DNA from 4 places in the Cedecea sp. B1(4) genome. Region 1 is predicted to be linked to each of the others. Evidence: predicted binding sites of a transcription regulator. Region 1 holds the regulator's gene; each other region holds the start of a gene.
The links. The regulator CRP, encoded in region 1, controls carbon source genes, mostly activating them, when cyclic AMP is high. The targets are predictions, from matches to a motif close to ATGTGANNNNNNTCACAT.
Positions count from the first base shown of each region.

Region 2: a site for CRP is predicted at 2,508-2,525, ahead of cytR (DNA-binding transcriptional regulator CytR). Genes of this name have one in related genera too.
Region 3: a site for CRP is predicted at 2,931-2,948, ahead of serA (phosphoglycerate dehydrogenase). Genes of this name have one in related genera too.
Region 4: a site for CRP is predicted at 3,723-3,740, ahead of ACR6JA_RS11750 (mannitol dehydrogenase family protein). Genes of this name have one in related genera too.

Region 1 covers NZ_JCAHMZ010000007.1:11,945-18,024, reverse strand. Annotated here, with positions in the region: gene ACR6JA_RS15440 (YccS/YhfK family putative transporter) at 1-1,512, opposite strand, end outside; gene crp (cAMP-activated global transcriptional regulator CRP) at 1,575-2,207, opposite strand; gene ACR6JA_RS15430 (OsmC family protein) at 2,520-2,924, shown strand; gene ACR6JA_RS15425 (phosphoribulokinase) at 2,960-3,829, opposite strand; gene ACR6JA_RS15420 (YheU family protein) at 3,920-4,138, opposite strand; gene ACR6JA_RS15415 (hydrolase) at 4,140-5,156, opposite strand; gene ACR6JA_RS15410 (LysE family translocator) at 5,217-5,819, shown strand; gene ACR6JA_RS15405 (ABC transporter ATP-binding protein) at 5,861-6,080, opposite strand, start outside.
Region 2 covers NZ_JCAHMZ010000009.1:23,502-29,581, reverse strand. Annotated here, with positions in the region: gene hslV (ATP-dependent protease subunit HslV) at 1-245, opposite strand, end outside; gene ftsN (cell division protein FtsN) at 335-1,339, opposite strand; gene cytR (DNA-binding transcriptional regulator CytR) at 1,429-2,463, opposite strand; gene priA (primosomal protein N') at 2,625-4,823, opposite strand; gene rpmE (50S ribosomal protein L31) at 5,031-5,246, shown strand; gene metJ (met regulon transcriptional regulator MetJ) at 5,352-5,669, opposite strand; gene metB (cystathionine gamma-synthase) at 5,946-6,080, shown strand, end outside.
Region 3 covers NZ_JCAHMZ010000006.1:249,306-255,385, reverse strand. Annotated here, with positions in the region: gene argO (arginine exporter ArgO) at 1-212, shown strand, start outside; gene ACR6JA_RS13840 (oxidative stress defense protein) at 323-1,060, shown strand; gene argP (DNA-binding transcriptional regulator ArgP) at 1,114-2,013, opposite strand; gene rpiA (ribose-5-phosphate isomerase RpiA) at 2,202-2,861, shown strand; gene serA (phosphoglycerate dehydrogenase) at 3,165-4,403, shown strand; gene ACR6JA_RS13820 (5-formyltetrahydrofolate cyclo-ligase) at 4,441-5,037, opposite strand; RNA gene ssrS (6S RNA) at 5,058-5,241, opposite strand; gene zapA (cell division protein ZapA) at 5,283-5,612, opposite strand; gene ACR6JA_RS13805 (YecA/YgfB family protein) at 5,781-6,080, shown strand, end outside.
Region 4 covers NZ_JCAHMZ010000004.1:455,443-461,522, forward strand. Annotated here, with positions in the region: gene ACR6JA_RS11740 (phosphatase PAP2 family protein) at 287-991, opposite strand; gene ACR6JA_RS11745 (CobW family GTP-binding protein) at 1,037-2,014, opposite strand; gene ACR6JA_RS11750 (mannitol dehydrogenase family protein) at 2,165-3,631, opposite strand; gene yeiP (elongation factor P-like protein YeiP) at 3,980-4,552, opposite strand; gene ACR6JA_RS11760 (DUF2534 family protein) at 4,717-4,977, opposite strand; gene ACR6JA_RS11765 (TonB-dependent receptor domain-containing protein) at 5,038-6,080, opposite strand, start outside.

The DNA of each region.
Region 1 (6,080 bases):
CCAGATCATGCCGCCAAAGGCGATCAGGCAGCCAAGAAGAGTGTCTATGAGCCTGGGAATGATGTAACTCTCGGCGCTGAGGGTAATGAGCTGCAGGGTATATACCGCCGTGACGGTAAAGCCAATGGTGGCCCAGCCGTAGCTTTTGCGGATAAACAGGTAGCTCACCAGCGTAATCATTAACATCGCCAGCAGGGTGTAGCTGTCCGGGACGTGGAAGTGCAGGGTGATACCCGCGATACACAGCCCTGCCATGGTGCCTGCCGCCCTGTGAACAATGCGCACCCGCGTTGCACCGTAGCCGTTTTGCGTCACGAACATCACCGTCATTAGGATCCAATACGGCTTTGGCAGGTGTAAGAAGGAGCCCAGCAGGCTGGCAATGGTCAACATCACACCTAAGCGCGCGGAGCTGCGCAAAGCGGAGGATTTGAACGAGAGATAGCTTTTCAGGGCCGGGAAAAACGGTAAACGGCGTTCCCTGTCCTCCATTAAATCCCTCACGTACAGCGGCCGCTGGGTTTTCAGTACCCGGGCAATGCGGCTGAAGTGGTAATGGCAGAACTGCCCCACTGGATTGTCCGGGTTCTGGCGAGCTATTTTTTCCAGGGCGTCGATCTGCTTATCCATGGTAAAGCGCGTTGGATAGCGGTGATAAAGAATATCGTCTGCCAGCACGCGCAGGCGCGCGGCGATGGTTTGGGCATTCCAGCGGATCACCGCCTCGGCATGGCTTTGCTCGACCAGTTTTTGCACCTCTTCAGGCTGGTGCAGGCTTACCGAAATGTGTTCCTGCAGATCCAGCGCAACCTGGAAAGCGCGTAATAGACGCTTGTAGCCGTTTTGCTGGTTGGCCGATAGCATATGCAGCTGCTGATAGCAGGTGGTGATCAGATCGACGGCTTTTTGTTGGCGGGCCAGCAGCGGCGGCAGCGCTTTTTCCGGGTCGGTATGCTGGGTCAGCAGGCTGTATTTTGCTTCGCAGTAATCTGCCAATTGGCGGTACAGCAGGCTGAGCGACTCCCTGAGCGGCTGTTCGCGCCAAAGCCGGAACCAGAACCAGTTGAAAGCGCCGTACCAGATGGTACCGAAGATATAGAGCACCATCGGTTTCCATATAGGCATGTTACCGGCCATGCTGAGCGTAAAAATAGCGGCGATCAGCGATGCGGGCAGCAGGCGAGCGTGAAGTGAACTGATTTCCGCCGTCACGCCGAGCAGCAGAGCCATGACGATCAATATTGCCGGCAGCGGGATGTGGGTATAGAGCAGCAGAAGCTGCAGGATAAGGCTGCTGAGGGCGAACAGGCTGCCGCCTATAATCAAACGTTTGAAGAAGCGTTTGTGTGGTGTGTCCAGCCCGGCAATGTTGCAGCAGGCGGGAACTAACGAGAAGAGCAGGCCGTTTTGCAGGCTGCCAAGCAGCAGGCCGACAGCCACGGGAAGACACAGCACCAGCGTTTGCCGCAGCGCGTAGTTAACTTCCGGGTGGTAAATTAATCTCTTCCACATAGCCTGAATTGTAGAGACAAAAAAGGCGTGTTACCGAAGCGACACGCCTTTATAAGGGCTAATTAACGGGTGCCGTAAACGACAATCGTTTTACCGTGGGCGGAAATGAGGTTCTGATCTTCCAGCATTTTCAGAATACGGCCAACGGTTTCGCGGGAGCAGCCCACGATCTGACCGATTTCCTGGCGGGTGATTTTGATTTGCATCCCGTCCGGGTGGGTCATGGCATCCGGCTGTTTAGCCAGGTTAAGCAGCGTCTGAGCGATGCGGCCGGTCACGTCGAGGAAGGCAAGGTTGCCAACTTTCTCAGAAGTCACCTGCAGGCGGCGCGCCATCTGGGAAGAAAGACGCATCAGGATATCCGGGTTGACCTGAATCAGCTGACGGAATTTTTTATAGGAAATTTCAGCTACTTCACAGGCTGTTTTGGCACGAACCCAGGCGCTACGCTCCTGACCTTCTTCGAATAAACCTAATTCACCAATGAAATCACCCTGATTCAGATAAGAAAGGATCATCTCCTTGCCTTCTTCATCTTTAATCAGAACAGCTACGGAGCCTTTGACGATGTAGTACAGCGTCTCCGCCTTTTCACCCTGGTGAATCAGCGTGCTCTTCGACGGATACTTATGAATGTGGCAATGAGACAAGAACCATTCGAGAGTCGGGTCTGTTTGCGGTTTGCCAAGCACCATGCGCGGTTATCCTCTGTTATAAACTGGCTACCAAAGACAAGACGTGGAACCTCTTGTCTGGCGTTGCAATCGTGAAATTTTCCCAAGCCCTGGGAGCTGGCGGGCAGGTTAACCCTGCGGCCTGTAATTAGTCGTTTCCTCTGCTTACGGCATAAACGTCTCTGTATCGCAGCAGCATCCGGATTGTTTTAGCATAGCTTTTGGTTAGTGTCTTGTATTGTCTCGTTTCAGCATGACCTGGATCGCCTTACGTTGCCAGTTTTCACGTAGACGCGTAATCTGAAAGAAATTTTTATTACGGGAGTAGGTAAAATGCAGGCACGTGTTAAATGGGTGGAAGGCATGACCTTCCTCGGCGAATCCGCTTCTGGCCACCAAGTTCTGATGGACGGTAACTCCGGGGATAAAGCGCCAAGCCCGATGGAAATGCTGCTGATGGCCGCGGGCGGTTGTAGCTCAATTGACGTGGTGTCGATTCTGCAAAAAGGCCGCCATGATGTGACGGATTGTGAGGTGAAACTGACTTCCGAACGTCGTGAAGAAGCACCGCGTCTGTTTACCCGCATCCATCTGCATTTTGTTGTGACCGGGAAAGAGCTGAAAGAAAGCGCGGTTGCCCGCGCCGTTGAGCTGACCGCAGAGAAATATTGCTCGGTGACGTTGATGCTGGAGAAAGCCGCCGAGATTAGCCACAGCTACGAAATTATTGAAGCGTAAGTAGAAAAGGGCGGTGTAAAGCCGCCCTCACGCTATCAGGCAATTTTCCTGCCTTCCGCCAGCCGCTGCACCAGCGGGGCCATGATCAGCTCCATCGCCAGCCCCATTTTCCCGCCCGGTACCACCAATGTATTGATGTGGGAGATAAACGACCCCTGCAACATCGCCAGCAGATAAGGGAAGTCGATGTCGTCCAGCCCACGGAAGTGAATGACCACGAAGCTTTCGTCCAGCGACGGAATGGCTCGCGCGGCAAACGGGTTAGAGGTGTCTACGGTCGGAACGCGCTGGAAGTTGATATGGGTACGTGAGAACTGCGGCGTAATGAAGTTGATGTAATCGTCCATGGATCGCACTACGGAATCCATCACCGCTTCCCGTGAATGGCCGCGTTCGCTGGTATCGCGCACCAGTTTCTGAATCCATTCCAGGTTAACGATGGGCACCACGCCTACCAGTAAATCGACGCAGTCGGCGACGTTATGTTGAGGGGTGACTACACCGCCGTGCAGGCCTTCGTAAAACAGGACGTCAGTGGGCTCCGGGAGCGGCTGCCAGGGCGTAAAAGTGCCCGGCACTTGGTTCCACGGCACCGCTTCATCGTAGGTATGCAGGTATTTACGTGCTTGCCCTTTGCCGGTCTGGCCGTATTCGATAAAAGTTCGTTCCAGTAACCCGAAGTCGTTGGCGTCTGGCCCAAAGTAACTAATATGGCGGCCAGCATCGCGTGCCTTGCGGATGGCCATGTCCATTTCCGGGCGGGTATAGCGGTGGAAACTGTCGCCTTCAACTTCGGCGGCGCGCAGGTTGAGCTGCTGGAAAATCTTGCGGAAAGCGAGGCTGGTGGTCGTGGTACCGGCGCCGCTGGAACCTGTGACCGCAATAACCGGGTGTTTGGCTGACATAGGGTGAAAACTCCGTGAGGGATCGGAAAAGAGATCTGTATCTGCTTGTTATACTTTTCAGCCAGTATAGATCACCCTGCCAGTCAGCGGTCAGCCGCGAAACTGCCCGCGCGGCATAATGTTCACCGTTTCATGGAGTTCAGACCAAACCAGCACGGCCTCGCCGTTTTGTAACTGGCGCTTCACGTCGGCGACTTTTTGCGTCAACGAGCGCTCCTGCTCACCATAATCGGTGCCTTCCCGTAATACAAAAGATTCAATCAAATTGTCGAGCGTTTCAGGGTCGAGATCTTGCCAGGGAATGATCATTTCAGTGGTCCAGGAAGCGGGTTAGCCAATCGGGAATGCGCTGCTCAAGCCACATCTGTGGGCGCAGCAGAGTCCCGCCGACAAAGCCAACATGGCCGCCGTAAGTCGTGAGCTGGTAGTGGATATTGGGCGGCAGCGTTTCGCGATCCGGGATGACGTGGTGATCCATAAACGGGTCGTCTTTGGCGTGGATAATCAGCGTCGGAGCGGCAATTTCCGGCAAAAGCGGCATGGCGCTGCACTGGCGATAGTAGTCCAGCGCGTCGGCAAAGCCATGGATCTTCGAGGTAATTAAGTCATCGAACTCGCGAATGCGGCGCAGGCTTTTCAGCTTGCGGAGGTCGATAGGCAGCGAGCCAGGGTAGCTCTTCAGCTTACGGGCGGCATTTTTCTTCAGCAGATTCAGCAGGTAATGCTGGTAGACGCGCGAGAAGCCCTGCTCCATGTGGTAGCAACACTGCTCAAGCATCAGCGGGGCGGAAACAATCACGCCTGCTTTCAGCGTGCAGGCAGCGCCCTGTTTTGCCATCAGGCAGGCGAGCATGTTCCCACCCAGCGAAAAACCAACTGCGGCGGTGGGGACTTCACCGTAGCGCTGATTTAACCATTCGAGAAAGTAAGTGCCGTCTTCGGTTTCGCCGGAGTGATAAATGCGTTCTTTACGGTTCGGCACGCCGCTGCAGCCGCGAAAATGCATCACCACGCCCAGCCAGCCGCGTTTTTTCGCCGCTTCTATCATGCCGTGAGCATAGGGGCTGTGGAGGCTGCCTTCCAGTCCGTGAAACACGACCAGGCGAGGTTTGTGCATAGCGGTTTGCGGATCTTCGCTCCACGCAAGATCGACAAAATCCCCGTCCGGCATATCCAGTCGCTGCCAGTGGGGTTTGAAATTGATTCGACGACGAATCAAACGTGGGATCATGGTTTGCAGATGCGGGTTACTGAGTCCGCGCATCGGGCGGAAATCGTCACCTTCATCATGATGAATATTCAATTCTAAAGGACTTGTACTGGCCATATCACACTGTTAGTTTCGTTTAGTTCGCTAATTATTCTTCGGGTGTGGAGCACCCAATTCATGGACTTAACGCTTTTTCTTTCGATGCTGGGCTTTCTCTGGGTCGCCGCCATCACACCTGGCCCTAATAATACGCTACTTACCGCATCCGGGGCGAATTACGGTTTCTTCCGCAGCCTGCCGCTGATGATTGGCATCATGCTCGGGATGCAGTGCATTTTAGTGCTTGTTGCCTTCGGCGTAGGCAGCTTAATCCTGCTTTACCCCGCTCTGCACCTTATCCTGAAGATTGCCGGGAGCGTTTACCTTTTGTGGCTAGCCTGGAAAATTGGCACCGCGAAATACGAGCGCCTGGAAACGGATGCGGCCCCGCCGTCTCCGGTACCTTTCTGGCAAGGTGGCCTGCTGCAGGTGATTAACCCTAAAGCGTGGCTGATGGCGCTGGGCGCGGTAGCCAGTTTCAGCCTGGCGGGCGCAGCCTACCTGCATTCCGTGGCGATGATTAGCGTAGGGATTGCGCTGGTGAACATTGTGGCCGGGGTTATCTGGATAGCCTTTGGCAGCCTGATTGGCCTGTTCCTGCGCAGCCGTCGCTCCTGGGCTATTTTCAACGTCAGCATGGGCGTGTTAACCGCCGCCTGCGTGTTGCTTATCTGGCGTTGAGGGCAAACCCTCTCCTCGCGAGGAGAGGGAAACGTTCGCGTTTAGTCGGCCTGCAGCATCTGTTCAAGCTGTTCCTGAATATCCAGCCATTCCATCTCGCACTCTTCCAGCGCCGACTTCACTTTTACCTGCGTTTGCAGGCATTCGTTCATCTCGGCTTTACGGCTCTGGTCGTAGATAGCGCTGTCTGCCAGCTTCTCTTCTACTTCTGCAAGCTGAGCGTTCAGCTTTTCCATCTGCTTTTCAAGCTGGGTAATTTGC
Region 2 (6,080 bases), on a different contig from region 1:
TCTTTCGCCAGCTCAACGGCGGCTTTCACCAGGTGACCCTGATGCATTTCCAGTTTGCGCTCAAACAGTTCGAACAGCGTGAAGGCATCCGCAGTACCGCCGGCAAAACCCGCGATCACTTTATCGTTGTACAGGCGACGTACTTTTTTGACGTTACCTTTCATGACGGTGTTACCCAGCGTGGCCTGACCATCTCCGGCAATAACCACATGGCCGTTACGACGTACACTTACTATTGTTGTCACGATCGGACCCCTTTTGCATCAGCTAAACAGGAGCCCTGCGCGGTGCGCAGGGCCTAATGCCATTATAAATGGGGGGCAATTCTGGGGTTTCAACCCCCGGCGGCAAGACGAATACAGCTGGTATGTCCAGCCATCTTCAGCCGATTGATAGTGCCATCGGCATTCTCTTTACCTTTGATTGGCCCAATGACGACGCGGTTCCAGCCGTTATTGGTGGTAATGCGGGAGTCAAAGCCTTCAAACGCCAGCTGAGCACGAACGGTTTCCGCCTGTTCGCTACCTTTAAATGAACCACACTGCACCATCCAGCGTTTTTCATCTTTTTTCTCCTGAGCAGCAGGAGTCTGCTTAGCCACTTCTGGCTCACGCGTAATTGGTGCAGGCTGAGCTTCACGCTGAACCGGTTTGGTTTGCTGTGGCGCTTTTTGCTGGCTGTGTGGTGGCGTTTGCAGCAGATCCTGATACGGCTGCTGATTATTTGCCGTAGAGGTTTTCGGCTGTTGCTGCGGCACAGTTTTTGGCTGCTGGTATGGCTGTTCCGCTACACGCTGCTGAACGCGAGGCTGCTGCGTCTGCGTGTTCCACTGCTGCTGTTGCACAGGCTGAGTTTGCTGCACAATCTGTTTCTGGCGCTGCAGCGTTTGCTGGCGCTGGGCAGGGGTTTGCTCATTCCACGGGACTTCATTCAGCTGCGTAGGCTGCTGGCGCATATCCGCCTGCATTTGCTCCAGCAACTGGCGCTGTTCGTTGGTTAGCTGGCTTTGGTTCATGACTTCGCCGCCGGCGGTAGGTTCGGTAGGCGCACGTACGCCAGGCTGGCGGTTTTCCAGCTCTTTAATGTAACGCCAGCGCTCTTCCGGTTTTGGCGGCAAGCCATTGCCGGTCACTTTGTGGCCAGGGAGCGCGTCAATCTCTTCTTTCTTATGGTGAGTAATAAAGTAAAGAGCGCCGACAAAGGCCACCACGACTGCGGCCGCAATGGCAACCATCGTTGGAGAGACGGAGGGCAGACTACGTTGCTTTTTGCGGGGTGTACTTTTTTTGCGCCGCGTCCCTGCCGATTGCCCGCGGCTTACATAATCTCGTTGTGCCACTATCGTTTCGCTGTCTTTATTCGTTTATCAGTCCGCCATGTTACTTAAGGGGCGGGGCTTTGACCAGTTTATGCAGTCTTAAAAACGGCTCAATTTCTGCTGCCGGGCGCGGCAGTGCTGCCTCGCTCAATAAGATCGCAGTCCAGCAGGCGTGAGCCGCTGTTAACGTTTTGGCCGTTCATGTTGTCCAGCAATAGCAGCATAGCTTCCTTACCAATATCGAAACGGGGTTGTGCGACGGTGGTGAGGGGCGGGTCACAGAACTGCGACAGGGCAATATCGTCGAAGCCCATAATCGATAAATCTTCCGGGACTTTAAGCCCGCTGCGCTTTGCCTGAGACAGCGCCCCTAGCGCCATCACGTCGCTATGGCAGAAAATGGCGGTTGGGGGTTCGGGCAGGGCAATAAGCTGTGCCAGCGCTGCGGCGCCTGCTTCATAGGTAAAATCACCGCGCGCAATATAGTGAGGATCGACGACGATGCCATTGCGGCGAAGTGCCTGAACGTATCCCTGTAAGCGATAATGGCAAAGCGGCATTTCTTCAGGCCCGGCAATACAGGCAATGCGCTGATGCCCGAGCTCTTGCAGATAGTAAACGGCGTTAAAGGCGGCGGTCAGATTGTCGATATGCACCGTGGGCAGTTCCAGCTCAGGGGCAAACTCATTGGCCATGACCATCGGCGGCAGATTGCGTTGCTCTTCTTTGCTGGCGTCAAACGGCAGGCGTGAGCCCAGCAGCAGCATGCCATCAATTTGTTTGGTGATGATCAGGTCGATGAAGGTTTTTTCCTGCTGATTTTGGTGGGCGCAATCGCCAATCAGCACGAGATAGCCGTGTGAAGCTGCGGTAACTTCAATACCGCGGATGATTTCGCTGAAAAACGGATCGCAGATATCCGGCACGATGACCAGAATAGTGCGTGATTCGCTGCGTTTGATGTTACGCCCCAGAGAATGAGGCAAATACCCCACTTCAATCGCCGCCTGTTCCACGCGATTACGGGTACTTTGTGAAACTTTGTCCGGGTTCATTAAGGCGCGGGATACCGTTGCAGTAGACACTTTTGCCTGCACGGCGACATCTTTCATGGTGGCATTCACCACCGGTTTCTTCGGCTTCACTTCTTCTCCTCACATGCACGCCGCTATCGTCAACACTCCTGTGTGTCTGACAGTCATCACATTCTTAGCAGAAGTTGGCTGTAAGCGGTTACAAATTTTTCACAAGAAATGTGATGAGTATTAGATTTTTCGATCGGCTTCGCATAACCAGCCCGATTGTGCTACCCGTCGATAGGGTCGACATCCAGCATCCATTTTACTTTCCGGGCTTCGGGGAGCGTGTTGATCAGCGTGAGTGAATGGCTGACCAGTTTTTGCAGGCGCCCGCGCGATGGATGCTGCAACAATATTTGCCAGCGAAAACGCCCGCCGCGTTTGGGCTGCAGCGAGGGGACTGGCCCCATGATCCAGAGCTGCTCATCGCGCAGCGGGCTGGCCTCCAGCAGATTACGCAACTGCTGCAAAAATAGCGGGGCCTGGTGGTTGTTCTGATCTTCGGCCCGAATCAATACATGGCTGGTGTACGGCGGCAAAAATACCGTTTGGCGCTCGCTCAATGCCTGGCTTGAAAACGCATCGTAGCCTTTGGTCAGCAGAGTTTGCAGCAAAGGGTGTTCAGGATGGTGCGTTTGCAGCAGGACTTCACCTTGCTTACCGGCTCGCCCCGCTCGACCAGAAACCTGGACGTAGAGCTGGGCAAAGCGTTCGGCGGCACGGAAATCTGCGGAGAAAAGCGCGCCGTCTACGTCGAGTAAGGCGACCAGCGTGACATCAGGGAAGTGGTGCCCTTTAGCCAGCATTTGTGTGCCGATAAGAATTCTCGCGCCGCCCCGGTGCACTTCGGCCAACTGCTGTTCCAGTGCGCCTTTGCGGCTGGTGGTATCGCGGTCGATGCGGGAAATCGGTACGTTCGGGAACAGCGGCTCAAGGCTGTGTTCAAGTTGTTCGGTCCCCATTCCCACCGGAACCAGATGCGTGGAGCCGCACTGCGGGCACTGCTGCGGGATCGCGCGCTGGCTGTCGCAATGGTGGCAACGCAGATGGCGCTGGCCCTGGTGCAGCGTGTAGTAATGATCGCACCGTGCGCATTCCGCAATCCAGCCGCATTCGTGGCAGAGCAGGGCAGGTGCGAAGCCGCGGCGGTTAAGGAAAAGGATCACCTGGTTATCTGCGGCAAGATGCTCGCCTATCTTTTTGAGCAGTGCAGGGGCTAAGCCGGCTTTGAGCTGCTGCCCTTTCAGGTCAACAACCTGCTGGTGAGCCGGGCGTGCGTTTCCAGCACGTTTAGTCAGGCGTAGCTGGCGATATTTTCCCACCTGAACATTGTGCAGAGTTTCTAATGCTGGCGTTGCCGAGCCGAGAATGATCGGAATGTTTTCAGCATGCGCCCGGTAAACGGCTAAATCGCGAGCGTGATAGCGCCAGCCTTCCTGCTGTTTATAGGAGCTGTCATGTTCCTCATCGATGACAATGACGCCGAGACGGCAGAACGGCGTGAACAGAGAAGAACGGGTCCCAATGACGATGGCCGCCTCACCGCTCCGTGCTTTTAGCCACACGCTGAGCCTTTCACTGTCATTCAGCCCGGAGTGCAGGACTTCAACCGGCGCGTTAAAACGCTCCCGGAAGCGGGCGATAGTTTGCGGAGTCAGACCAATTTCGGGCACCAGCACTAAAGCCTGCTTGCCCTGCGCCAGCACATTTTCAAGCACACTGAGGTAAACCTCAGTTTTGCCGGAGCCGGTGATGCCGGCGAGCAGCCAGGCGGAGAAATGGTCAGATTCGCTATGGATAGCCCCCACGGCGGTGGCCTGTTCCGTATTCAGTCTCAGCCGCTCACCGGCAACGGCATAGCTTGCCCGCCAGTCTTCTTCCTCAGGCGCCGCGCTTTTTAAATCACACAAGCCTTTTGTTCTCAGCGCCTGTAACCCCGGCTCACTGATTTCCAGCTCGCCGATTTGATGCCGGCAGACGATATTTTGCCGCAGCGCCGCCAGTGCCTGCTGTTGTTTAGGCGCGCGTTTGAGACTGTTCAGATCAACGGCTTTTCCTTCTTCCGTAGCAAACCAGTACCAGAGCGGAGCATGGTGCGCAGGTTTCCCCTGGCGAAGAAGAATTGGCAGAGCGTGAAAGAGCACTTCGCCAATCGGGTGATGATAATACTCCGCAGCCCACAGCAGCACGCGCCAGAGTGACGGCGTGAACAGCGAGCGCCCATCGAGAACTTCGCCAACGGGCTTGAGTTTTTCCAGCGGCAGATCGCTCGACTGGCTGACCGACATGACGATACCGACAGCTTCGCGTTGCTTGCCAAACGGCACCTGTACGCGGCAGCCTGCGCTAACCTGCACGCCTTCTGGCAGCAGATAGTCGAAGGTACGGGCCAGCGGAACCGGCAGAGCAACGTGGGCTACGGGCATGAAAGCATCCAGGCTGAAAAAAATGACGTATTAGTGTACACTGTGCGCTTGCAAAATTGCGGATCAGTTTGCACCGGGTGAGCAATTTCTGTATGATTCGCCGCCTTTGATGCGCAGTTTTGGTATCAAAAAAACCTAATTTATTAACATCGCGTGGTGTCTGGCGTTAGGGCTGGAAGAGCGACGCGGCCTTTACCGAGGTTTACCATGAAAAAAGATATCCATCCTAAATACGAAGAAATTACTGCAAACTGCTCTTGCGGTAATGTTATCAAGATCCGCTCCACCGTAGGTCACGATCTGAACCTGGACGTATGTGGTCAGTGCCACCCGTTCTACACTGGTAAACAGCGTGATGTTGCTACCGGCGGCCGTGTTGATCGCTTCAACAAGCGCTTCAGCGTACCAGGCGCGAAAAAATAAGTTTCGCACTCTGGAAAGAGAAAGGCGCCTGAAGGCGCCTTTTTTGTGTCTGTTATCCGGTAACGCAATAAGAAAAGGCGCCCGCAGACGCCTTAACACCAGATCTTAATATTCCCACGTATCCGGATCGATCCCCAGTTCACGCATAATGACCTTCGCATCTTCCGGGATTTCATCACTGCGCTCTTTACGCAGGTCAGCATCGTTCGGCAGCGGCTGGCCGGTGAAGGCGTGCAAAAAAGCTTCACACAGCAATTCACTGTTGGTCGCATGACGCAGGTTATTCACCTGGCGACGCGTGCGCTCGTCGGTGAGGATCTTCAACACTTTCAGAGGAATGGAAACCGTAATTTTCTTTACTTGTTCACTCTTCTTACCGTGCTCAGCGTAGGGGCTGATATATTCGCCGCTCCATTCAGCCATGAGATACCTTAATCCTCTTAATCTATGAAAACGTGCCAAAGCCGGGTAAATCCGCGGCGTTGACGATTATCTCTTTTAGTGTACAGCACAGGATAACCCTTTCCTGAGCACGAAACTCAGACATATACACTCTAAAACGCATAATTTTAACGGCTATTTGCCTTTTGCTCAATCTATACGCAAAGAGGTTTAGATGTCCAGATGTATTGACGTCTATACTGCGGTTGTTTACTCTGAGGCCTGACTTTTATTCGACCAGCAAGGATCGGGCACACCATGACGCGTAAACAGGCAACCATCGCAGTTCGTAGCGGTTTGAATGATGACGAGCAATACGGCTGCGTCGTTCCACCTATCCACCTGTCCAGCACCTATAACTTTACCGGCTTTAATGAACCGCGTGCCCATGAT
Region 3 (6,080 bases), on a different contig from region 1:
AAGAAGCAAAACGCTGGTTCGCGCTGGGAACCATTAGCGCCTCCATTCTCTGGTTTTACGGCCTGGCTATTCTTGCCGCCTGGCTGGCCCCTCGTCTTCGTACCGCAAAAGCACAGCGCATTATCAACGGGGTGGTTGGGATTGTGATGTGGTTTATTGCCGCTCAGCTGGCCCGGGATGGCGTGCAGCACATCGCGGCACTAGTGGGCTAATTCGCCATAATCTGATAGACAAGTTACCATTACAGGCTAAGCTTGCTGGCAGACGTCGGGAGTTTGTTGATCGGCGTAATCACAGTGGAACGTAGCACGGAGGAGTTACAGTGAAGTTTAAAATTTTAGCATTAGCCGCGTTAATGGGATTAGGTTCTGTTTCTGTGCAGGCAGGTGAGTTGCCAAACGGCCCTCACGTGGTCACCTCCGGGACAGCCAGCGTCGATGCCGTTCCTGATATCGCCACGCTCGCTATCGAAGTCAACGTGTCCGCTAAGGACGCCGCTTCTGCCAAAAAACAGGCCGACGATCGCGTGGCGCAATACCTGACCTTCCTGCAGAAAAATGGCGTAGAGAAGAAGGACATCAATGCCGCTAACCTGCGCACACAGCCAGAGTATGACTACCTGAAAGACGGTAAGACTCAGTTGAAGGGCTACCGTGCGGTACGCCAGGTGGAAGTCACCCTGCGTCAGTTGGATAAAATGAACGAGCTGCTGGATGGTGCGCTGAAGTCCGGTCTGAACGAAATCCGTTCCGTGTCGCTGGGCGTTGCGCATCCGGAAGAGTACAAAGACAAAGCACGTAAAGAAGCGATTAACGATGCAACCCGCCAGGCGAAGCTGCTGGCCGAAGGCTTTAACAGCAAGCTGGGCCCGGTCTACAGCGTGCGTTACCACGTGTCTAACTACCAGCCCGCGCCGATGGTTCGCATGATGAAAGCGGACGCGGCTGCACCGGCTTCCGCTCAGGATACCTACGATCAGCAGACTATTCAGTTTGACGATCAGGTCGATGTGGTGTTTGAACTGCAGGGCGCACAAACCCCGGCGGCACCTGCTCAGTAAGATGTGATCTTCACCTTAACCCTCGCCGCATCCGGCGAGGGTTAATCAAAGCGTTATTCCGTATCCTGCCTCAAGACCTTGTGCCCGTACTCCAGCAACGCATCCGTCACGTTGCGCATCATGCGGCTTTCCGGTGCAAAGCGGTGCCAATAGAGCATGCGGCGCTGCAGCAGACCCGGTGTCAGGTCAATTAATTCCCCGCTATTTAACTCGCGCTCAATTTGCAGGTGCGGGATCATACAGCACGTTGTGCCCTGGCGAGCCAGTTGCACAAAGGCCTCCGAGGAGTTAACGATATGGCACGGCACGCTGCCGGGGGACAGATCAAAGTTCTGCTGTAAAAATGCCTGATGCATATCGTCGAGATGATCAAAGGCTACGGCAGGGGCTTTTAACAGCGCCGACCGCGTGACGCCATTCGGGAAGTAACGCTCGGCAAAATCTTTCGACCCCACAAACAGATAGTCCAGCGCGCCCAGGCGATCCACCAGGCAGCTCGGCAGCGGCTGAGGTTGGATGGACACCGCCCCAACCACTTCCCCGCGACGCAGGCGTTCCTGAGTGCGGGTTTCATCTTCCACCTGAAGATTCAGGCGAATGGGGGAGTCGGCCAGAACCGGCGCAAGGGCCGGTAGCAGCCAGGTGGCCAGACTGTCGGCGTTAACGGCCAGCGAAAGCAGCAGCGGCGTGGAGCCGGTTTGCTCATCGCCCAGCCACTCTTCTTCCAGCAGTTCCACCTGACGTAAAAGTGCCAGCAGTTTTTGGCCCTGCTCGGTGGGACGGGGCGGCACGGTGCGCACCAACAATGGCTGGCCGAACATCGTTTCCAGTTGCTTGATACGTTGTGACACCGCCGACTGAGTAATGCACAGCTTCTGCGCCGCACGCTCAAATCCTCGTTCACGAATTACCGCATCCAGCGCCTGCAGCGTTCTGTAGTCCGGGCGTTTCATTGTTGTTCATCTGCTCCTGATTTCGTCGTGCAGTCACTATGACATAAATTTGCCGCTGATTCAGACCAAATCAGCAAGCTGACAGTGTGTTTGAACGTGATGGGGTTTGCATTGCGGCAAAGCCGGGGACAATTTTCCGACGCATGCTCTATAATGCGCGTCAGTTTCCACATCACAGGCATAAAATTATGACGCAGGATGAACTGAAAAAAGCAGTCGGATGGGCAGCACTCCAGTACGTGCAGCCGGGCACCATTGTGGGCGTGGGCACGGGCTCAACCGCCGCGCATTTTATTGATGCTTTGGGCACCATCAAACACCAGATTGAAGGTGCTGTTTCCAGCTCCGACGCTTCCACCGCGAAACTGAAAAGTCTTGGGATCCCCGTTTTCGATCTCAACGAGGTGGATTCATTAGGCGTCTACGTCGACGGTGCCGATGAGATCAACCATCAGATGCAGATGATTAAAGGCGGTGGTGCAGCGCTGACCCGCGAGAAAATCATCGCCTCCGTTGCCGACAAGTTTGTTTGCATCGCGGACGCCTCCAAGCAGGTTGATATTCTCGGTAACTTCCCGCTGCCGGTGGAAGTGATTCCTATGGCGCGCAGCGCCGTCGCGCGTGAACTGGTAAAACTGGGTGGTCGCCCGGAGTACCGTCAAGGCGTGGTCACGGACAACGGTAACATCATTCTGGATGTGCATGGTTTGAGCATCATGGAGCCGATGAAGCTGGAAAACATCATCAACGGTATGCCCGGTGTTGTTACCGTGGGCCTGTTTGCGAACCGTGGCGCGGATGTGGCGCTGATCGGTACCGCTGACGGCGTAAAAACCATCGTGAAATGATCTGACCGGGGCGCGTTCGGCGCCCCAAAAAACCGTATAAAAAATGACAAATTATTTTAACCGCATATTTGGTGACATATATCACATTTCGGTAACAGTGCTGTGATTCATACCTGGTTCACTCTCCCGCTCAGCATTTTATTCTGACTCTCACCGCCTTATTCCCGCCTGACGATACGGCGACGCAATCGTTCATATTGCCCCAAACGTAGATTTTGATATTTTGACAGAAGGGTAACTTATAGGCGGTGGCGCATCACCGCCTAAAAACGAATACAACAGCACTGAAAATAGGGTCGGGAAATGGCAAAAGTATCACTGGATAAAGACAGAATTAAATTCCTGCTTGTGGAAGGCGTGCACCAGAAGGCGGTAGACAGCCTCCGTGCAGCAGGATACACCAACATTGAATTCCATAAAGGCGCGCTGGATTCCGAAGCGCTCAAAGAGTCGATCCGTGATGCTCACTTCATTGGCCTGCGCTCCCGCACCCATTTGACCGAAGAGATCTTTGCCGCGGCTGAAAAACTGGTGGCTGTAGGCTGCTTCTGCATCGGCACCAACCAGGTTGATCTGGATGCGGCGGCGAAGCGCGGTATTCCGGTGTTTAACGCCCCGTTCTCGAACACCCGTTCCGTTGCCGAACTGGTGATTGGTGAATTGCTGCTGTTGCTGCGTGGCATTCCTGAAGCTAACGCCAAAGCTCACCGTGGCGTGTGGAACAAGCTGGCGGTAGGCTCTTTTGAGGCCCGTGGTAAAAAGCTGGGCATCATTGGCTACGGCCACATCGGTACGCAACTGGGGATTTTGGCTGAATCCCTGGGGATGCACGTCTACTTCTACGATATCGAAAACAAGCTGCCGCTGGGCAACGCGACTCAGGTTCAGCATCTCTCCGACCTGCTGAATATGAGCGATGTGGTTAGTCTGCACGTGCCGGAAAACGCTTCTACCAAAAACATGATTGGTGCGAACGAGCTGGCCTTGATGAAGCCGGGCTCGCTGCTGATCAACGCCTCTCGCGGTACGGTGGTAGATATTCCTGCTCTGTGCGGTGCGCTTTCGAGCAAGCATCTGTCTGGTGCGGCTATCGACGTCTTCCCGACCGAACCGGCCACCAACAGCGATCCGTTTAACTCTCCGCTGTGCGAGTTTGACAACGTGATCCTGACCCCGCACATCGGCGGCTCAACTCAGGAAGCGCAGGAAAACATCGGCCTGGAAGTGGCGGGCAAACTGGCGAAATACTCGGATAACGGCTCTACGTTGTCTGCGGTTAACTTCCCAGAAGTTTCTCTGCCGCTGCACGGGGGCACCAGCAGCCGCCTGCTGCACATTCATGAGAACCGCCCTGGCATTCTGACCGCGCTTAACCAGATCTTTGCTGAGCAGGGTATCAACATTGCCGCTCAGTTCCTGCAGACCACGCCGCACATGGGTTACGTAGTAATTGATATTGATGCGCCGGAAGATGTGGCTGAGAAAGCGCTGAAGTCAATGAAAGCGATTCCGGGCACTATCCGCGCCCGTCTGCTGTACTGATCTGACCATGGCCTCTTCCCCGAAGGGGGAAGGGGCATCACCACTGCCAAAGGCGCGATGGCGTCACCACGGCAGGCAAAGGAATATCCCACTGTTCTACCGGCAACGTCTCCACCTGCTGGCAATCATGCGCCAGGCCAACCGGGTAGAAACCGTGCTGCTGCCAGTTCTGCAGCGTTCTGTCGTAAAACCCGCCGCCCATCCCCAGACGCTGGCCTGTTTCATCGAAGGCCACCAGCGGCGTGACCAGTACATCCAGCTTATTCAGCGGCAGCACGTCGCGAACATCCAGCTTAGGCTCAAGAATTTTCAGGCGATTGGTGACCAGGTTACTTTGCGGCGTGTAGCGTAAAAACAGCAGGTTGCCGGGGCTAAAAGGATGAAGCACCGGGAGATAAACGTTTTTGCCTGCCTGCCATAAAGACTGAATCAGCGGGGTGGTATTCAGTTCCCCGTCGAACGAGAGAAACAACGCTACGGTCTGAGCACGAATAACCGGCTCAAACGCCAGCATGCGTTCAGCAGCCTGTAGGGCAAAGGTTTGTTGTTCTGGGGGAGTGAGCGACCGGCGTCGCTGCCGAATCGTTTGGCGAATGTCCTGACGAAGCGTTGAGGTTAACGGGGTATGCGTCATGATGGTCGGGTAGTAAAGAGGGAATCTCCGAGATGCCGCCGCAGGCTGTAACCCTTGAACCCTTGGTTCAAGGTGAGTGTGTCGTCATGGTTTTAAGGCTTCTCGGACGGACCGAGCATGCTCACCAACCGCGGAGCGCCACACTCTTGTGGTATGAAATATCGGCTCAGGGGACTGGCCCGCTTGCAAACATCTCAGAGAAATTTTGTCTTCGAAGTTACTCTACCACAGTCAACTGCGAAGTGTTATTCAAACTTTGGACCCTGTCGGTCTGCAATGCGACCTTGCTCAAGCAATGCTTGTTCGATGGTCTGCTGTAGCATCCGAATACGCTCTTCCATATTGGCGGCGTAGTCACGGGTTTTCGACTTTTCCTGAGCCAGTTCGTAGCAAATGTTAAGTGCTGCGATGAACACCAGCTGCTCGGTATTTGTGACTCTAGTGCGAACTTTTAAATCTTGCAACCGCTGATTCAGCTCTTCCGCAGCCTGATTCAGCGCATCCTGTTGTTCAGGCGGACAATTCACGCGCAATGAACGACCGAAAATTTGAATATCGACTGGTTGTGCAGACATGCCACCTTCCTGCTGTTTACTCGCCTGCCTTTACGCTACCGGCCCCGGTAGCGGAAGGGGCGCCACTATAGCTATCCCGATATCAAGATACAAGCCCTTTTCTGGTATCTGCGGGGGTCCTGGTGGTAGCATAACACACACTATTCCTGCCAACGATGACGAATGCGCATGTCAATACAGAACGCAATGCCGGACTACGACTTAGTCGGCCAACTTTTGAACCAACAGGGTGTGGGTCTGACGCCTGCAGAAATGCACGGCTTGATCAGCGGCATGCTGTGCGGTGGTAACAAAGACACCAGCTGGCAAACGCTGCTGCATGACCTGACTAACGAAGGCTTGGCCTTTAGCCAGAACCTCGCAGATCCGCTGCGCCAGATGCACTGCGCCATTGGCGATGCGCTGGAAGACGAAGGCTTCCTGTTCCAGCTTTACCTGCCGGACGGGGATGATGTCTCCGTTTTCGAT
Region 4 (6,080 bases), on a different contig from region 1:
ACAGCACAAATAGATCAGCCGCAGAGCAAACTTTCCCGAGACTACCCGATAAAACCAGGCTATGCGAGCGTTTTTATTCTTATTTTTATAAGAAATTGTGATGATTCGTCGCGAAAGGTTATTTCGAACAAATGATCGGCGATGCTGCTGGTTTTATCGCCAGGCCATTCAAATTGAAGCGGATTTTGTATGAGTAAATATTCATATGGCTGTCATGATGCTGAAAAAATAAACAGAGGCCCGGGCGGGCCTCTGTTCGGTGACTCTCTTCATCACTTATTAACCGTCAGCGGGACGCTTTATATTTTCCCGGAACAGTGCGGTTCAGTATAGAAATTAACCGGTCGCTGACTGGGGTTAATAGCACCCAGGGCAGGCCAACCAGAGCAATAGAGACTGACCCGACGTAGACATCGGTGAACCAGTGCGCGCCTATCATTATTCTTGGCGAAGAGAAGATAAAGAAGATCGCGAGGGCAATAAGAAACGCTCGTGGGCCGAAATAACGCAGCATAAAACCGGTGAAGATAAGCAGCATCAGGCCGTGATCGCCGGGGAAGCTATCGCTTGAGGCGTCTTTTGTCGGGAAGTGCAGCAGTTCGCTGACGCGATGAATGTCTTTAAAGTACAGCGTAGGGCTGGCGTGCACCACCGGGATAAGGTGGCCGAGCTGGTTGATGACCACGGCGCACAGCAGCATCACCACGCCCATCAGCACCAGGCGGCGGCGGCCAGCGCCGTCTTCATGCAGCCAGAACCAGGAAAACAGCGCGCCCATCGCCAGCAGCGAAATGCCGTCGAAGGCCCGGTTATTGGTGATGGCAATCAGCGTTAAAAAGGTATGGCTCCTAACCAATTCATTATTAAAGAAATGGAACAGCGTGGCGTCAATGTTGAACCAAAATACATGGTTCTCTGGCAGGTACCAGCTAAAGAACAGGGCAATGCCCAGGACGTTCAGCAGCAGGATAAGAGGGAGGCGATTAATCATGGTACAGCTTCTAAATCTCATTACGGGGGCGCAAAGGTAGATGCGCTAACTTAAACGTAGGCTCAACAGGCTGGCTTGCAGGACGTTCCAGTCGGGCTGAGCCGGGTGAATCAATTCGATGCGGCTATCCAGCGGTGGCGAGGGTTGCGTTTCAATATGCAGGTCGTTGCCCTGGCGGTTGATACGTACCAGGCCTTCGGGAATACGCAACACGCCTTTGACTCGCTCAACCGGGGCAAGACGTGCCCACTCCAGCAGGCCAATAGTGTCGAACACGGTTTCTTCATCGAAAATCCAGCCACAGGCGTAATAACCCTGCCCACTGTTCACGCTCCGGCGCCAGCGCTGATGCCCCGGCAGGCTCAGCGCAGCAAGACCATGAGGAACCGATTGAACATGCTGGTGCTCAGGGCTTTGCGGCAGCTCGCGTTGGTTCTGTCTTGGTTTGTCGAGAAGCGCAATGCTGACGGCCCCTTTTTCTACGTGCATAAGTTCGCGGCTGTCGCCATTGTTTTGATACCAGCGCGCTAAAGCGGCCTGGCTTTCCGGCGTGGCGCGATCTTGCTTGTTGGCTACAATGATGTCCGCCGCGGCAAGCTGATCGCGGAAGTTGTCATTATTCAGGGCTTTTTCATCCAGAAGTTGGCGCGAGTCGAGCAGGCAAAGCGTGGCCCGCAGGTCAATCCACGGCTGATATACGTCGGCGGTGAGTATGTCCAGGATTTGTTTTGGGTGGCCAAGGCCGGTAGGTTCAATCAGCAGGCGGTCGGGCTTGCCCTGGCGCAGCAGCGTATTGAGGCCGACCTGCATCGGCAGGCCGTTAACGCAGCACATACAGCCGCCAGGGATCTCTTTCAGCAGCGCACCGCTGTCTGCCAGCAGGGCGCCGTCAATCCCCACTTCGCCAAATTCATTGACCAGCACCGCCCATTTTTCATCGGTGGGCTTGTTGGCCAGTAAATGCAAAATGGTGGTGGTTTTACCGCTGCCCAGAAAGCCGGTAATTAAATTCGTTTTTGTCACGGTGACTCCGGGGGTTTACTACCTGTAAACCACGTCAATCTATCAGTGATTATTCATCATTTACGCTGACTATCCTGACGACAACCCGGAGAAAAGAGAAGCCTTAACGCGGCTTACCGCACGGTAAGACCACGTTAAGCGCATTGATTGTTAACTTAAGCGCAAGTTTTCGACCGCGCCGCGTGCGCCCAGGCGGATGAGTTGCTGCCAGGCGTGCTGCACGTTTTCAACAAACGTTTCGTTTTTGGGCAGGTCATCACCAAAAATTTCGTTCAGGCTGAGGAGAGCGCTGACGCGTTCGTTTTCGCCGCTGTCGCTAACCAGCATCTGGATTTTGCCCTGGAGCGGATCGCGAACGTCAATCGCATGGCCCTGTTCGTCGAGGCCGCTAACGTAGCGCATCCAGCCTGCGATCCCGAGCGCCAGGCATGGCCAACTGCTCCCGTTTGCCAGATGCCAGCGCACGCTTTCCAGCCAGCGCTGAGGGAGCTTCTGACTGCCGTCCATGGCAATTTGCCAGGTACGGTGCTTTAGCGCCGGATTTGCGAACCGCTCGAGCAGGCTGGCGGCGTACTGATTCAAGTCGACGCCCCGAATATTCAGCGTCACCGCCTGCTCCTGCAGCATCAGGTGCTTTGCTACACGGGCAAAATGTTCGTCAGCCATACAATCATTAATATGCGGGTAACCGGCGAGGTAGCCGAGATAAGCCAGAAATGAGTGGCTGCCGTTGAGCATCCGCAGCTTCATCTGCTCGTAGGGCACCACATCGTCAACCATTTCCACCCCGACGGCTTCCCATTCCGGGCGACCGGCGACGAAATTATCTTCGACGACCCACTGAATAAACGGCTCGGCGGCAATGGCGCAGGGATCTTGTACGCCTAGTATTTCGGCAATTTCCTGCAGCGATTCCTCCGTGGCCGCCGGAACAATGCGGTCGACCATGGTGCTGGGGAAGGTGACTTCTTTGGCAATCCATTCTGCCAGCCCGGCGCTTCGACTCTCGGCCATACCCAGAACGGCCTGGCGAACCAGGTGCCCGTTATCAGGAATGTTATCGCAGGATAAGACCGTAAACGGGCTTAGCCCACGCTCACGGCGACGGCTTAGCGCCTCCACAAGTATTCCTGGTACGGAATGCGGAGATTCCGGCGACGCCAGATCGTGAATAATCCGCTCATTGGTAGGATCAAGTTTTCCGCAGGCAGGATCGATGCAGTAGCCTTTTTCAGTCACGGTCAGGGAGACAATGGCGACCTGCGGTTCACAAAACTTCTCTATGAGGGCTTCCATGCCATCTAGCTTCGCATTCAGACATTCTTTCACGGCGCCGATGACCCGCGCCTGGTTTCCCGCCGCCCCTTTTTCCAGCACCGTGAAAAGATGATCCTGTTGCCTGAGATCGTGCATCAGCTTATCGCCGTTAAACAGGCTAATCTCACAGATCCCCCAGTCGCCGCCCAGTTTGTTGAGCACCCGATCGGTGAGCAGGGCCTGATGCGCACGGTGGAAAGCGCCAAACCCAAAATGCACGATACGGGTTTTAAGCGCGCGGCGGTCGTAGTTTGGCCGTTGAACGGTATCCGGAAGTGAAGCGGTGGCAAGGGTATCCATAGAGTCGCATCCTGTGTAGGGAGGTGGGAATCTATGCAGTGTAAAGCTGTATGACAGGAAATAAAATTGGTCTGTTTAGTTAATCGCTTTTGTGTGATGCAGGTCTGATAATAGAGCGGTATGGTGAAATTGGTATAATAACTTTGGTTGTGAGAACAAAAAAAACGCTCCCTAAGAAGCGCTCAGACAGTGATTGACCTCTGACGAGAGGAAAAACACCAGACGATCTATTAAAAACCAGGAAAATCAATTTGTTGATTTTCGGCTGATAATCACAAAGAGGGGAAAAATCACGTTTTTCCCTCTTTGTCAGCAGGCATAACGCGCCCGAAGGAGCGTCATTTATTATTAGTCTGCGCGGCCCATGGAGCGTTTTTCTGCGATATGAATGCGGATTTTTTCCCCGGCAACCATATATTCCGGCACCTGAATCACCAGGCCGGTGGACAGCGTTGCTGGCTTGGTACGGGAGCTGGCGGAAGCGCCTTTGATGCCCGGAGCCGTTTCGATGATTTCCAGATCCACGGTCTGCGGCAGCTCCAGCGCCAGCAGCTGGCCGTCCCAGGTCAGAACCTGCATGTCCGGCATACCGCCTTCGGGAATGAACTGCAGCTCTTCCTCGATCTGGTCTTTGGTGAAGATGTACGGCGTGTAATCTTCTTTATCCATGAACACGTATTCGTTGCCGTCGATATAGGAGAAGTCAACGAAGCGGCGGGTCAGGGTGATGGTGTCAACGATATCATCACCTTTGAAGCGCTCTTCCACTTTCTGCCCGGTGCGAACATCGGAGAAACGCATCTTGTACAGGGTTGCTGCGCCGCGTGCGCTGGGAGCCTGGATATCAATGTCTTTAACAATCAGCAGCTTGCCATTGTAATTGAGTACCATGCCTTTTTTGATTTCGTTAGCTCTTGCCATCGGTGTTTCCTGTCAAAAATTGAGATGCGAAAATATTGCGTCAAAGTACTCGTGAGGCGCGTTTCAGGCAAGCGGATTTAATAAAGAAGCACAAAAGCAAGGGGCTTAAGGCAAACGTGCCGACAACATCCTGCTTTGCCGACACGCCGGTGTCTTAAAGCGCCTTAGCCGCGGCCATCCTTAGGCGCTAAGAAATAGAAAGCAAACGGCAGCGAACATAGAATAGTGAACATGATCGTGTAGATAGTGACCCATGCGCCCTGCATGATAAACATGTCCAGCGTCCACTGTTCCATTGGCCAGTTGTACTGCTCTTCCACGCCTTCAAAGGTCACCTTCGAAATAAGCGACACGACAATAGTGAAAACGATGGCAACCGCGATAAGGAACTTTTTACCTTCTGGCGTACGAAGTTTTGTAAGCATATCAGCCTCCTGGCTGGGAAATGATTAAGCGTAATGGCCCCGACAACCGGGGCCAGGTAATTAAAACGTGACGTTCACTTTGCCCCAGACCGTCCGGCCTGGTTCATTGACCGGGGTATTGGACGAATAGCCAAAGCTGCTATTGCCCGCCAGGTTCAAGTGTTCGCTGTAGGTTTTGTTCAACAGGTTATCGACCCCTGCGCTGAGCTTGATGGCTTTGCTTAGACGGTAAGCAGCGTTGGCGGAAAAAATCGCAAAGCTGCTGCTTTTATCGAAGTCTTTCCCGACCACGTTACCCTCATTCAGCGCCACGCGATGCTGGCTGCTGACCAGCCGCAGCAGGCCGGTGCTGCTCCAGTCCCCTCGCTCCCACGTCAGGCCCAGGCGCGTTTCCAGCGGAGCTATTTGCGGCAGCGGCTGATGGTCACTGGTGTTTTGCCCCCAGGCATACGCCAGGCTTGCGTCCGCCTTCCAGGCTTCGGTCAGCGCGTAGCTCATGCCCATTTCGCCTCCCATAATGGTGGCGTCCACGTTATCTGCCTGACTGACACGGGCGTTACTGGGGTCATAGCGGAAGAGAATAAAATCATTCACCCGGCCAAGGTACGCGGAAACCCAGCTGTTGAAGCGCTCCCCGCTGTACTGGGCGCCAATATCCAGCTGCGTCGTTTTTTCCGTTTTCAGCTTATCGAAGACATTTTTAGTGCCGTCCGGCCCGTAGGTGGGGGAAAACAGCTCCCAGTAATCCGGGAAGCGCTCGGTGTAGCCCACGCCAGCGTACAGCATGACGGGGATATCGCTCAGCGTTTGTTCGTAGCGCACAAAACCTGCCGGTAGCGTTTTGCTCCGCACGCTGGCACCTGCGTCCGTATCATTATTGACGCGAGTTCGATCGAGGCGCGCCCCGCCGATAACTTTGCTGCTGTCGGTGGCATTCCAGGTCAGTTCGCTAAATATACCTGCGTCCTGGAAACGGGCATCCTGCTTCCAGCCGGCGTCCTGTTTGCTGCGGTGGGTGCTTTGCTGCCCGTCGATACCGCTGCGCAGTTCGTAGTCAGACCACAGCCACGTGCCCATCATGCGCCCGCCAACCGTGCGGCGAT